DNA from 2 places in the Lactobacillus sp. M0390 genome. Region 2 is predicted to be linked to the other one. Evidence: riboswitches for the same ligand, from Rfam matches in the RefSeq annotation. Region 2 holds a riboswitch; the other holds the start of a gene.
What was found. Region 2 has a riboswitch for lysine ahead of lysA (diaminopimelate decarboxylase). Riboswitches for the same ligand answer to the same signal wherever they lie in the genome.
Positions count from the first base shown of each region.

Region 1: another riboswitch for lysine. It lies ahead of H3R25_RS07150 (ABC transporter substrate-binding protein/permease); the one in region 2 lies ahead of lysA (diaminopimelate decarboxylase).

Region 1 covers NZ_JACFPH010000003.1:154,721-161,756, forward strand. Annotated here, with positions in the region: gene H3R25_RS07125 (hypothetical protein) at 1-239, opposite strand, end outside; gene H3R25_RS07130 (NAD-dependent protein deacylase) at 470-1,174, shown strand; gene H3R25_RS07135 (TerC family protein) at 1,296-2,069, shown strand; partial or broken gene H3R25_RS07140 (DUF488 domain-containing protein) at 2,070-2,429, opposite strand; gene H3R25_RS07145 (DNA-3-methyladenine glycosylase) at 2,475-3,107, shown strand; lysine riboswitch at 3,212-3,387, shown strand; gene H3R25_RS07150 (ABC transporter substrate-binding protein/permease) at 3,499-5,118, shown strand; gene H3R25_RS07155 (amino acid ABC transporter ATP-binding protein) at 5,118-5,867, shown strand; partial or broken gene H3R25_RS09065 (NUDIX domain-containing protein) at 6,020-6,232, shown strand; gene H3R25_RS07165 (hypothetical protein) at 6,343-6,744, shown strand; gene H3R25_RS07170 (replication-associated recombination protein A) at 6,832-7,036, opposite strand, start outside.
Region 2 covers NZ_JACFPH010000002.1:402,424-409,459, forward strand. Annotated here, with positions in the region: gene H3R25_RS05895 (N-acetyldiaminopimelate deacetylase) at 1-367, opposite strand, end outside; gene dapD (2,3,4,5-tetrahydropyridine-2,6-dicarboxylate N-acetyltransferase) at 372-1,082, opposite strand; gene lysA (diaminopimelate decarboxylase) at 1,092-2,402, opposite strand; lysine riboswitch at 2,498-2,675, opposite strand; gene H3R25_RS05910 (aspartate kinase) at 2,848-4,215, shown strand; gene dapF (diaminopimelate epimerase) at 4,212-5,198, shown strand; gene H3R25_RS05920 (alpha/beta hydrolase) at 5,398-6,294, shown strand; gene H3R25_RS05925 (AraC family transcriptional regulator) at 6,360-7,036, shown strand, end outside.

The DNA.
Region 1 (7,036 bases), on a different contig from region 2:
TACTTAGAAGAATTAGGGCATTCAGGATATACAATGGCCTTTGGTGAAAGTACAAACACATAGCCATCTTTTGCCAAACGTCCTGCAGGCACATAAGTTATATCGGGTTCTTTGACCTGATTAGTTTCTACTGGCTGCTCCGCACTAGCTGCTTTTACTTCAATTGAATGACCCAATATTGTAAAAGAAGAGAAAACGGCTACTGAACATAGAAGGTTTTTCAAAAATTTATGTTTCATTTTTTGTCCCCTAAATTAAAATTAAATAATAAATTACATAATTTTATTTTACATTTATTACAAAACCATTTCAATATTAACTACTTATTAGTTACAAATAAATTACAAAATATTAATTAACCGATAAGTGTATAGTCAATTTCCCCTAAGCTTTTGTTCATTAAGAAGTTAATCTTCGCAGCTAAAAGCAGTATAGTAGATGGGAACAGATTTTTAGAAAGGACATAAACATGATTGATTCAACCCAAATAACAGAACTTAAAGATGATCTTAACCAGGCACAACACATTACTTTTTTAACAGGTGCTGGTGTTTCTACCCACTCAGGTATTCCCGACTACCGCTCAAAAAACGGGATTTATGATGGAGTTAATGAAAGCCCTGAGACCATTTTAAGTGAGGAAACGCTCTATCAGCGACCTGAATTTTTCTATCAGTTTGTCATGAATAATATGTATTTTCCTGATGCCCAACCTAATAAAATTCATCAAAAAATTGCGGAACTTTGTAATGAAAAAGGCGACCTAATCACACAAAATGTTGATCACCTTGACCATAAGGCAAATAATCACCATGTAACAGAATTTCATGGTAGTTTATATGATATTTACTGTACAAAATGTCGTCAGCCAGTTTCATATCAAGAATATGCTAACTCTTTCCGCCATAAAAATTGTGGCGGCATCATTCGTCCCGGTATTGTCTTATACGGTGAGCAAATCGACCAAACAAACCTTTCTAAGTCAATTAATGCTATGAGCATGTCAGATCTAATAATAATTTGCGGCACCAGCTTTGTAGTCTATCCTTTCGCTCAGCTTCTTTCTTACCGTCAGCCGGACGCAAAGGTTTGGGCAATCAATAAAACGGCTATTCCTGCTGCAGGCATTTCCGCCATCATCGGTGATGCACTGGATGTTTTCCAGCAAATCTAAGTCTATAATTTATTTCACTTATTAGGAGCACTCCTCTTACCTTGTGGTAAAATACTAGCAATTGTTTAATGCGTGAACTGATTATTTATTCAGTTTGAGCACTTAGAAAAGAGTTTTTTAAATGTCAATTATTAAAATGTATGCTCCATTTTTTAGTGCTAGCAATTGGCTGCATGTTTTAACCAGTGGCAAGGACTGGCTAATCATTCTGACACTTATTTTAATGGAATGTCTGCTTTCAGTTGATAATGCAGTTGTTTTAGCCGCACAGACTAAGATATTACCCACCAAGAAAGAGCAAGAAAAATCGCTATTCTATGGTATGTGGGGAGCCTATATTTTTCGCTTTATTGTAATCGGAATTGGCACTTACCTAATTAACTTTTGGGAAATTAAGTTAGCGGGCAGTTTATACCTGTTTTACCTAGCCTTTAAGTTTTTCTACGATCAGCGTCATCCGCAAAAAGCGCAAGCTGAAGAAAAAGCCGAAGGCGAAAAAATTGCACAGCATTCACCCAAAAAAGGCAAACACTTTTTATCACTCTTCTGGCGAACAGTTATTTCAATTGAAGCAATGGATATCGTCTTCTCAATTGATTCTGTTTTGGCTGCACTAGCCGTCTCGAGTAATCCAGTTGTTGTTTTAATTGGTGGCATGATTGGAATTTTATGTATGCGGGGCGTCGCCGAAATAATTATCAAATTAATGGATATTATTCCTGAATTGCAGCCAATGGCCTACGTCCTGATTGCAATTATCGCCTTAAAACTGCTTGTTTCATTACCACCACTTCACTATGAATTACCAAACACTGTTTTTGCAATCATTGTTTTTGGTGTCTTAATTATCACAATTGCGTTTCACTTTTTACGGCTTAAAAAGCATGGTCGTTAACTATAATTGAGAAATAATTTTTTCTTTGAGCGCAACTGCCTGGTTATGCTCTTTATTTTTAGCACCGTACAAAAACAACACGTCTTGTTTCGGCAACTGCTGTTTCACTAAGGACACAAACTCGGCCATGGCTGAATTTGCTTCAAGTTCTGCTAGATACCTTTGCTTAAATTGCATAAATTTACTATCATCATGATTAAACTACTTGCGAAGCTCTTTACTGGGTGCAAGTTCCTTAGCCCAAACATCAAGGCTGGCATCTGTCTTGCTTATACCTCGTGACCATAATCGATCCACTAAAATGCGATACCCCGCAGGCTGCTCTTTTTCATAAATTCGAACTAATTTTATCTGATTCACTTTATTCACCTCTTTGTTAAATCTAGTGTACTACTCAAGGAAAAAATGGATTATTCAACTTACTTTACTAATCACTCAACTGAAGAAATTAGTGCCGATCTACTTGGTCGGCCATTAACTTATAATGATGGCAAACGCACTCTTGGCGGTTATATTGTCGAAGCAGAAGCATACTTAGGAAAAAAAGATCGTGCAGCACATTCTTATGGTGGTCATCGTAGTCCTGCAAACGAAGGTCTTTATGGCCGCGGCGGAACAATCTATATTTATGCTCAACGACAATACTTCTTTTTCGATGTTGCAACTCAAGCAAAAGATGAACCACAAGGTGTCTTAATCAGAGCAATTGAACCTGCCTGGGGAATTGAACAAATGATCAGTAATCGCTCAGGCAAAGACGGAGTTTTATTAACAAACGGCCCCGCTAAAATGATGCAAGCTTTTGGCATTCATGATAAAAATTGGGATCTACATTTTTTAAGTGATTCACCCTTTGCAATCGACTTAAATGATCAACATCAAAAAAGACCGCAAGAAATTGCTAAGAGTGCCCGCATCGGTGTCAACCAATCTGAATTGGAATGGGCAAATAAGCCATTACGTTTTTTTGTTGCCGGCAATCCATATGTTTCGCGAATGAAGAAAAATGATTATCGTGCTAATAATGGCTGGCAATAAGTGCTAATTTTAAATATAAAAACTGGTAAGAGTACACATTTGATTTATAGCTGTTGACAAGTTAACCTTTTTAGCCTATCCTGTTGATTAAGTTAAATAATTTCCAATGCAATAGAGGTTGCGGTAATTACGAAACTAATCTGAGTGAACGAACACAATGAAGATTAGTGTAAGAGTTATCGCCGAAACAAAAGTGCTATTCGCTTTAACACTTTTGTTGGGCTGCAGGAGAAGATCTTGCAGACTGTCCTAGTTAATACTGGGGAGCGCTATATGATTTGTCTAAAATATGATCAATTATAACCTCGTTGTTTTGTAAACAGCGAGGTTTTTATTTACGCTTTTTATTGTATTGGCTTTATTTGAAACAAATTTCTCGGAGGTTTTCAAAATGAAGTCAAGAAATAAGTGGATTACCGCTCTAATCACGGTGATGCTTAGTTTCATCATTACAAGCAATTTTGGTATTACACAAGTTAATGCCAAAAAAGATGATGGTGAACTAAAGGTAGCAATGGAGGCCAACTACCAACCATATAATTGGACTCAAACTACAGACAAAAATGGTGCGGTGCCAATCGAAGGCTCACGCACATATGCCAACGGCTATGATGTTAAAATCGCAAAAATAATTGGTAAACAATTGCATCGTAAGGTTGTTGTAGTCAAGACTGAGTGGGATGGTTTACTTCCAGCTTTAACCAGTGGCAAAGCTGACCTGATTATTGCCGGAATGAGTCCAACTGCTGAACGTGCAAAAGCGATTAATTTTACTAAACCATATCGAAACAGTACTTTTGTTGTTATTACTAAAGTCAATAGTAAATACGCCAACGCTAAAACGCTAAACGATTTTAAAGGTGCTAAGTTAACTGCTCAGCAAGGTACTTCGCACTATGCACTAATTAAGCAACTTAAAGGTGCCAAAAGACAACCAGCAATGCGTGACTTTGCTGCAATGCGTCAAAGCTTAATTTCTGGTACCATTGATGGCTATATTGCCGAAGATACCGAATCAACCTCATTTAAAATGGTTGACCCTGACATCAAGGCAATCCCAATTAGTAAAATGGCAGGTTTCCGCATTTCTAAAGAGGATTCAACTACTGCAATCGGCATCGCCAAGCCAAACAAGGATTTACTCAAGCAAGTTAACCAAGTCTTAGCTACTATTCCAAACTCTGAAAGAACCAAGCTAATGACTACCGCCATTTCACAACAACCAAAAACTGATGAAACTAGCAAGAAAGGTAAACAAGATCCTTGGCTCGTCAGTGTTTGGAAACAATTTGGGGGCATGATTTTAAGTGGTATTGGTATGACCCTTCTTCTTGCTTCAGTTGGTACGATTGCCGGTTTCTTCATCGGTCTTTTCGTTGGTATTATTAGGACTATCCCTACCCCAACTAGCAGAGGTAAAAGATGGTTTTCGAAGTTTATTAACTGGCTTCTATCCGTTTATATTGAAGTTTTCCGCGGTACCCCAATGATGGTACAAGCAGCCGTAATTTATTATGGAATTGCTCAATTCTGGCACATCAATATCGATCGTACACTTGCTGCATTAGTAATTGTTTCGATTAACACAGGCGCATACTTGGCAGAAATTATTCGTGGTGGAATTATTTCCACTCCAGAAGGACAATTTGAAGCTGCCAGCGCATTAGGAATGACCCATAACCAAAGAATGTGGCATATTATTTTGCCTCAAGCTATTAAGAACTGTTTACCTTCAATTACTAACGAGTTCATCGTTAATATTAAGGACACTTCTGTTTTGAGTATCATTTCAGTCTCTGAACTTTTCTTTGTCGGTACAACAATTGCCAGTCAGACCTTTAAGTTCTTCCCAACTTACCTGACAATTTCAGCTATCTACCTGATTTTAACCTTTACAATTACCAGAATCTTTAATCTGATTGAAAAGCACTTGCAAGGAAACAAAAACTACAACTTAATGGCTAATCAAGTTCAAGTAGGCACAGCTCAGGATATGGAGGCCAAAAAATAATGACTGAATCAAATGAAACTATTTTAAGCTTACAGCATTTGCAAAAAACTTTTGGACAACACCAGGTGTTACGCGATATTTCACTTGATATTAAAAAAGGCGAAATCGCAACTATTATTGGCCCGTCAGGTGGTGGTAAATCAACCACTTTACGCTGCATTAATTTACTGGAAGAGCCCACAGCTGGTGAAATTCACTTCCACGGTGAAAATGTCCTTGAGCAAAACTATAATCGTAATATTTACCGTGCTAAAGTTGGGATGGTTTTCCAACAATTCGATCTTTTCGAAAACAAAAATGTTTTAGCTAATTGCATGGTTGGCCAAGAACTCGTCTTAAAGCGTTCCAAGGACGAAGCACGTAAAATCGCCCTTGCCAACTTAGAAAAAGTTGGGATGGAACAATATATCAACGCCCGCCCAAGTCAACTTTCTGGTGGACAGCAGCAACGTGTTGCCATTGCTCGTGCTATTTCGATGGATCCCGAAATTTTATTATTCGATGAGCCCACAAGTGCTCTTGATCCTGAAATGGTCGGTGAAGTTTTAAGCGTTATGAAAAACTTAGCAACAACCGGTTTAACGATGATTATCGTAACGCACGAAATGGCATTTGCTAAAGAAATTTCTGATAAAATGTTTTTCATCAGTGACGGAGTAATTGCCGAGCAAGGTAACCCAGACCAGCTATTTAATCATCCACAAAACGAGAAAACAGCGAAGTTCTTGAGTAATTTTCAAAACAACTAACTTTAAATAAAAAGATGTTCCAAAAAATGGAGCATCTTTTTATTTTTTAATTATACTTTGTAAAAAATCCCTATAGCGTGTTAGTCAATTCTAACAATGAAATATTATTGCAAAAACGCAGTGATTTTAAGCGTTAGGGTTTACCAGGTGTAGCTTTAGAGTTTGGCGAATCGGCTGAAGATGCCTGCAAACGTGAATTTCGCGAAGAAGCCGGACTAGAAGTTACAGTCAAAACTCTTCTTGGTGTTTCTACCAATCAAATTCAACACTACCCTAACGGTGACATTGCTCAAATTTTATATAATATATACAAAGGTATTTTATTTAGAAATAATTACATTATCGCTGCTCTATATCTTGCTTAATTACGTTTGACAAAAATCTATTTCTATTATTATATATAGATAATAGAACCCATCTTTTATATTAGCTGGTTAAACCAGTTTCTTTTACCTTATCAACAGGAGAAAAATTCATGAAGAAAAACGGCTACAAAATCAGCACCTGCGTTCTCGCACTTTTACTTATCGTAACATTAGGCTTTTTGCTCTATACCACTAGAAAACCGCCTACCATTTATGGTGGTTTTACTAATACTGCAACACCAGGAAATGCTTTAAATCCTCATGTAGAAATTTCCTGTGGCACGAAACCCAAATATGCCATATACGTAGACGGACACAAATTTGAAAGAGGCACTTATAAACGTGTAAGTAACAGCACTTTTACCTTAAAAGATACAGATGGCAAAGAGTCCGGCGTCGTTTTCTTATCAAACAATGGCTCTTACTTGTATCATTCCAAGCTAAAGAAAAAGCTGATTAATATTAAGAAACTTCCGGGTAAACCTACTGAAGAACCTATAAATATCCACTAAGTTAAAAGTATAAATGTTATTAGTTGTAACAAAAAAGGTATTAGATTTATGATCTAATACCTTTTTATATACTCTCTTAGTCTCGCCTTAATCATCGTTTTCTCTGTGCCATTCTTTAATCTGCTCCAGCCTCTTTTTAAAGCGGTCTTCATGACCTTGCGAAGTTGGCAAATAATATTCATGGCCTTCTAAACTCGGCGGCATAGTTTTCATTGTCGTTAACTTGTCTTTAGCATAATGAGCCAATTGGTAATCTTTGCCATAACCTAGGTCCTTCATTAACTTGGTTGGT
Region 2 (7,036 bases):
AATTATCTTGTGGTTGATGCTCACTAAAGTAATTCAAAATTCCTAATGCAACTGTCATATGAATATCGTGACCACACGCATGCATTTTTCCCTCATTTTTTGAAGAAAATGCTAACCCAGTTTTTTCTTTTACTGGTAGTCCATCAATATCAGCTCGGTAACCAATCGTTTTTTTAGGTCGCTTTCCTTGCACTCTTACCAGTAAGACAGTTGGCAACTCAGGAACAGTTTTAATCTGTAAAAATTGCTGATCAAATTGTTGAATGACCTTTAATAAATACTGCTTGGTGTCATGCTCTTGCAATGCCACTTCGGGAATTTGATGTAAGTCACGACGAATTTGAATCAGTTGACTAGTAGTTAACATTAACTCACAGCTTTCTTAAATCTTGCTCAATCTTAGTTTTGTCAGTAGTTTGTTCGTCTCTTTTTTTAACAACTTTGGCTGGGACGCCTGCAACAACAGTGTTAGCTGGAACGTCTTTTGTCACGACCGCACCTGCGGCAACCACAGCATTATCACCAACTTGAACCCCTTCTAAAATCACTGCGTTAGCACCAACTAGAACATTTTGTCCAATCCTGACCGGTTCGGCAGAAGCAGGCTCGACTACACCCGCTACAACGGCACCAGCACCAATATGGCTGTTAGCCCCAACAATTGCACGCCCGCCCAAAACGGCGTTCATATCAATCATTGCCCCATCACCAATTTCAGCACCGATATTAATTACCGCTCCCATCATAATAACCGCGTTTTTACCGATACTTACTTGTTCACGAATCAAGGCACCAGGTTCAATTCTTGCTTGAATGTTTTTCAGATCTAAGAGTGGTACTGCAGAATTACGGCTGCAGTTTTCAACTTGATAGTCATTGATCTTTGCCGCATTAGTTCGTAAAAATGGTACTAGATCATCCCAGTCACCAAAAACAACACCGCAATTACCCTCGATAAATGTTCTTACTTCTACAGGCCATTTCAAGTCCTCCAAGTCGCCCTTAACATAAATCTTAACTGGGGTTTTCTTAGGCGCATTGGCAATAAAATCAATAATTTCTGTCGCTGACATATTTTTCATTTGATATCCTCACTTTTCTTGATAAAAACGGTCATTCTTAATTAAATCGTCATAGGTTTCACGTGTAACAACTTCTTGTGCTTGTCCATTTTCTGCAAAAACAACTGCTGGTCTTGGAACACGGTTATAGTTAGAAGCCATGCTGTAACCATATGCTCCAGTTGCAAGAACAGCAATTACATCCCCTGGCTTAGTTTTTGGTAAACATGCCTGATCAATCAAAATGTCACCAGATTCACAATAGCGTCCTGCTAAATGGATCTTTTCAACTGGTTCAGCCGCTGGTCGCTTGGCAACCAGTGCTTCATATTCTGCTTGATAAAGCGCAGGTCGAATGTTATCACCCATGCCGCCATCAACGGTCACATAAGGAGTTAAACCTGGCACATCCTTTCTGGAGCCAACGGTATAAAGACTATATCCTGCTTCACCAACAATTGAGCGCCCGGGTTCTACCCAGATTGCTGGTACGTTTAACTGATACTGTTCAGCTAATGTACGGACACTGGCAATGATTTGTTCAACAAATGTACCTAGCCCAATCACACGATCTTTAGCAGTATATCTTATGCCAAAACCGCCGCCTAAATTTAGAACCTGTGGCTGATAATCATACTTTTGCTTCCATTCGTGAACTAGCTGCATCAATTTTTCCACTTCAAGATTAAAACCTTCAGTTTCAAGGATTTGTGAACCAATGTGAGCGTGAAGTCCAATCAATTCCATTTGCTCTTCCGCTTCAACTTGTAAAAAGGCTTTTTCTGCTTGACCCGAACGAACATCAAACCCAAATTTACTGTCTTCTTGACCGGTTTGATCATATTCGTGCGTATGTGCACTCACACCAGGAGTGATGCGGAGCATTACTTGCACTTTTTTGTTTGTTTCATGCAGTACTTGCTTCAGGAGTTCAATTTCATGAAAGTTATCTAGAATGATTACCCCAACATTATTTTCAACGGCCATTAACAGTTCATCTTTTGTTTTATTATTACCATGAAAACTGATTTTTTCCGTTGGGAAGCCGGCTTTCAACGCTGTATACAGTTCTCCACCTGAAACAACATCAATGTGGCCACCCAATTCGTTGATTACTTGATAGATTGCAATCGAGGTAAAAGCTTTACTAGCATAGCTGATGGCATAATCAACCTGTCCAGCAACAAAAGCTTGTTTAAGTGCATTGAACTGTTTTCTAATTTGGGCAACATCATAAACCACCAATGGCGTGCCAAAGTTTTCGGCTAGCTTAAGTGCATCTACACCTCCAATCATTAAGTGACCTTGATCATTCGTCTGGTAATAATCATTCGTTGACATCTAATAACCCCCGTTTTTTGGTAAAGAAAAAGACCCTTTAATACGCGCATAGCGTACAAAAGAGTCTTTCAGATTAAACCTTGATCTGATTCAGTTTTGGCGATAGCGCTCCGCAAATTTAAATTTGCGACAGTCCGTAATTTATTAGATTACGTCCCAGCCGATTAACTACCGCAATAATTAACGCTTCGGCAACCGCCCCTTTCGCTAGCTTCACCGTTTTTGCAGAAACTCCACTAGGTACTTTTGTTAGTTGCGACCTCTTCGTTTGATTTATAAAAATATTATTATTATTAATATTAATTGTCAACGACTTTTTCATAATTAATTAACTTTATTTTTAAAAACATGACTGCAGTTATGTTTTAGTTGCAGATAAAAATTAAAATGTTAAAATGCGTTACTATCGAATTTAAATTATTTTAATTAAGTAGGTGTTGCAAAAATGAAAGTTGTTAAATTTGGTGGTAGTTCACTTGCAAGCGGTGAACAATTTCAAAAAGTGCTAAATATCATTAATGCTGACCCCACCAGAAAAGTAATCGTTACTTCCGCACCAGGAAAAAGATTTGCGGAAGATGTAAAAGTTACAGATCTGTTAATTGAATATGCCCAAAAAACAATGAAACAACAAGACACTACTGAAATTATTCAGCAAATTTGGACGAGGTATCAAGAAATTGCCGCTTTTTTTGCACTTGAGCCCCAAAAATTTGCGTTCTTGCACCAAGAGTTGGTTGACTTACCAATAGTTTTTAATGACGAGCCAGAATACCTAATGGCAGCTTTCAAAGCACACGGCGAAAAACTCTGCGCACAGTTACTAGCATTAATTTTACAAGAGCAAGGTTTGCCAACGCGCTTTCTAGACCCACAGGACGCTGGTTTTTTGGTAAGCAGTGCTGCCAGCGACGCTCAAGTCCTACCTGAAACTTATCAAAATTTACTTAGATGGCGTGAAGTGCCAGAAATACTAGTAGTTCCGGGATTTTATGGTGTTACAACTCAGGGCAAAATTGCCACTTTCTCACGTGGTGGATCGGATATCACCGGTTCAATCTGGGCAAGAGGAATTAAAGCAGACTTGTACGAAAACTTTACTGACGTAAATGCAATTTATGCCGCGGATCCTAGAATTGTTGCTAACCCTCATCCAATTAAAATTATGACTTACCGGGAATTACGGGAACTATCTTATGCTGGTTTTTCAGTTTTCCATGACGAAGCGTTGATTCCGGCAATTCAAGGCCAGGTCTTCATCAATGTTAAAAATACTAATCACCCTGAATTACCAGGAACGATGATTGTACCTGAAAAAGATTTTCATCCTAAAAGTACGATTACAGGAGTTGCCAGCTCAAATCACTTTTCCGCTTTATATTTACACAAATATCTACTTAATAAAGAAACTGGTTTTACTCTTAAATTACTAGAAATATTTTACAAGTTTAATATTTCGTACGAACACATGCCCTCAGGTATAGATGATCTAACGGTTATCTTTGACAAACGGCAGTTTACTGAAGAACTGCGCGCGCAAATGTGCAGTGAAATTCAAAAAGTGATTCATCCCGACCAATTAGAATGGATTGATGATTATGCTATCATTATGGTAGTTGGCGAAGGGATGCGGAATAAAATTGGCGCAATGAAGAATATCACTACCCCCTTAGCCAAAGAGCATATTGCCATTCACATGATCAATCAGGGTGCATCGCGTATTTCTATTATGTTAGGCACCAAGAAAGAAGACGCAGCAAATGCTGTTAGCCAAATTTATCAACAATTTTTTAAAGGAGTAGCAAAATCATGATTCAAATGCAACAAGTGCATGGTTCGCAAAATCAATTTTTCTTATTAGATCAGACTCAATTAGAAAAGCCACTTACCGACCCCGAATTAGTTAACTTAGCACGTCAATTAACGGATAGACGAACTAACTTTTTGGACGGAGCAGATGGTTTACTAGTCATTAGCGAGTCCAGCCATCCCGACGCTCTAGGGAGGATGCAAGTAATTAATGCAGACGGTTCGTTTGCATCAATGTGTGGCAATGGTTTGCGCACTGTTGGTCGTTATTTAGCGGAAAAATACCACAAAACATCTTTTAAAGTGGAAACAGATCAAGCCGATCTTGCTGTAACATGTCAACCAGATTGGGCAGAAAATGTTAAGGCAGTCGGAGTAGAAATTAGTCCTATCAGCTTTAAAGCAAAAGACTTACCATTTAACAATTTAGGTACTGATGAATTAATCGACCAAAATGTTCCTGCCTTTGATGATGATTTGACCTTTACAGCAGTCGCTGTGCCTAATCCTCACCTTATCAGCTTAGTTTCAGCTGATGTGTTACACAGCGATTTTCTAAAAACTTTGGGTGCAGCGTTAAACCGACCTAACCCCTACTTCCCTGACGGTGTTAATGTTAGTCTGGCACAAGTAATTGATTCTGATCATCTTTTTGTCCGTACTTATGAGCGCGGCGTCGGTTTTACTAATGCCTGTGGCACTGGGATGTCTGCCGCAAGTCTCGTATTTGCCCTAACTCAACCGCAAGAACACGCTTTTGAGCGCTTACTTACTGTTACTAATCCTGGTGGATTTGTTCAAACTAAGGTTCATCAAACAGATGACAGCTATTGGGTTGAATTAATTGGTAATGCGACTGTAATGGCAGAAATTGAAGTAGATGAAGGTGAATTACATCAACCTTTCCTTAGTTTTTCTGATTTTTCAGTTACTCCAACTAAAGAAGATGAAGCTTATCAAGCTTTTATTGCAAAAAAAGCTAACTAACCTTCCAAGTTATTTTGTATTTACTGTTTATATATAAACTTTTTAATAAAAAATTACGTTCTACCTAAATTTATGTTTGAAAGCACTTCAGCAAAAAGCCTTGTTTGCCAGTTTGAGGTGCTTTTTTGGTCTTTCTTTTTCCTTTCAATGAAGTACAATGTTTTTAATAAAGCGATTTCACAAAAAAGGAGTCATTAAAATGGCAGAAGTAAATTATCAAAAATTAGTCGATGAGATGCGCAAAGCTTTTAAAGATGGTGATGATAAGCGTGATGAGGGCTTACCTACCAGCATCCCTGAAGTAGAGCGCTTTGATGACATTGCTTACGGTAAAGATCCTAAATATCAATTACTTGATGTCTATTTACCAAGCAAGCGCACAGACGCTAAACTACCAGTAATTGTTAACATTCACGGTGGTGGCTGGGTATACGGTACAAAAGAAACCTATCAATTTTACTGCATGGCACTTGCTAAAGAGGGTTTTGCAGTAGTAAATGCAAATTATCGTCTAGCACCAGATGTTGTTTACCCAGGTGAATTGGATGACGTCAACCGCGTCTTCCATTGGGTAGCAGATTCAACTAACGCTGCCAAATATCAATTAGACTTAGACAATGTCTTTATCGTTGGTGATAGTGCCGGTGGTCAAATGGGTGAACAAATTTTAGCTGCTTATACTAACGCTGACTATCGTAAATACTTTGGTTACTCTGTTCCTGACCTAACAATTAAGGCTGCGGCATTAAATTGCGGTGCATATTTCTTAACTGAAATTAATTCAATTGCGGGTGCACCAGAAGCATATTTCCGTCCAGAAATTCGTTTAACGGAACATGATCAATTAAACGCTGAACAATTTTTAACTACAGATTTGCCACCACTTTTCTTAATGACTTGCACAGATGATTTCTTACGTGACAATGCATACATGCTTTCCGGCTACTTACGTGCCAAAGGCATTTACCACGAAATTCATTTTTATGGTGATCCAGATAATCGTCGTGGACACGTCTTTAATGTTAATCAAAAAGATGATTTAGCTAAGCAATGTAATTTGGACGAACTTAACTTTTTCCGTAAGTACATCAATTAGTGCTTAGTTCATTGTAAAATAAAGGTTGAACTATTTAGTTCAACCTTTTTTTCTAGGAGGAACTTATGGCAGGCGACAAACACGAACTAATTCAACTAGATGAATTACCGTTACACATTAAAATCCACCACGATCGCAATGATTCCGATGTGCCGTCTCATTGGCATCAAAGCATTGAATTGAGTTTTACCATTCGGGGACAAATTGATCATTTTATAATTGGCGGTGTCGATCATCAAACACATCCTGGAGAAATCTTAATTGTTAATACTCAAATTGTGCATAGTGTACATAGTCGTATCCACACTAAAGATGATTTAATGTTGACGCTCCTCTTCCCCTATCCTCTGGTCTTGCAAGTGTTTCCTAAAATTGACCAATATTTTTTTGAGCTTGGTCCATTAAGCAAGTTATCACTTCAGCAAGTAGCTCAATATCACCATTTACAAGATCTTCTTACGCAAATTACTGATATTAAGCTGGGTAAAGAGAGTAATTTTAAAAATATCGAGTTAACTATCCTTAGCTATCAGGTTCTTGAAACACTACTTAAGTACTTTTTAAAACCTCGTAAAAATAACAGCCAACTGTCACACAATTTAGTCATCACTGGGCATTTGCGTAACGCGCTTGACTTTATACAAAGGCACTATCACGAACCCTTTTCTCTTCAAGAAATCGCGGATTCTTGTCATTTGGCACGTCAATATCTCCAACGAATTTTTCGCGAAAATATGGGGTG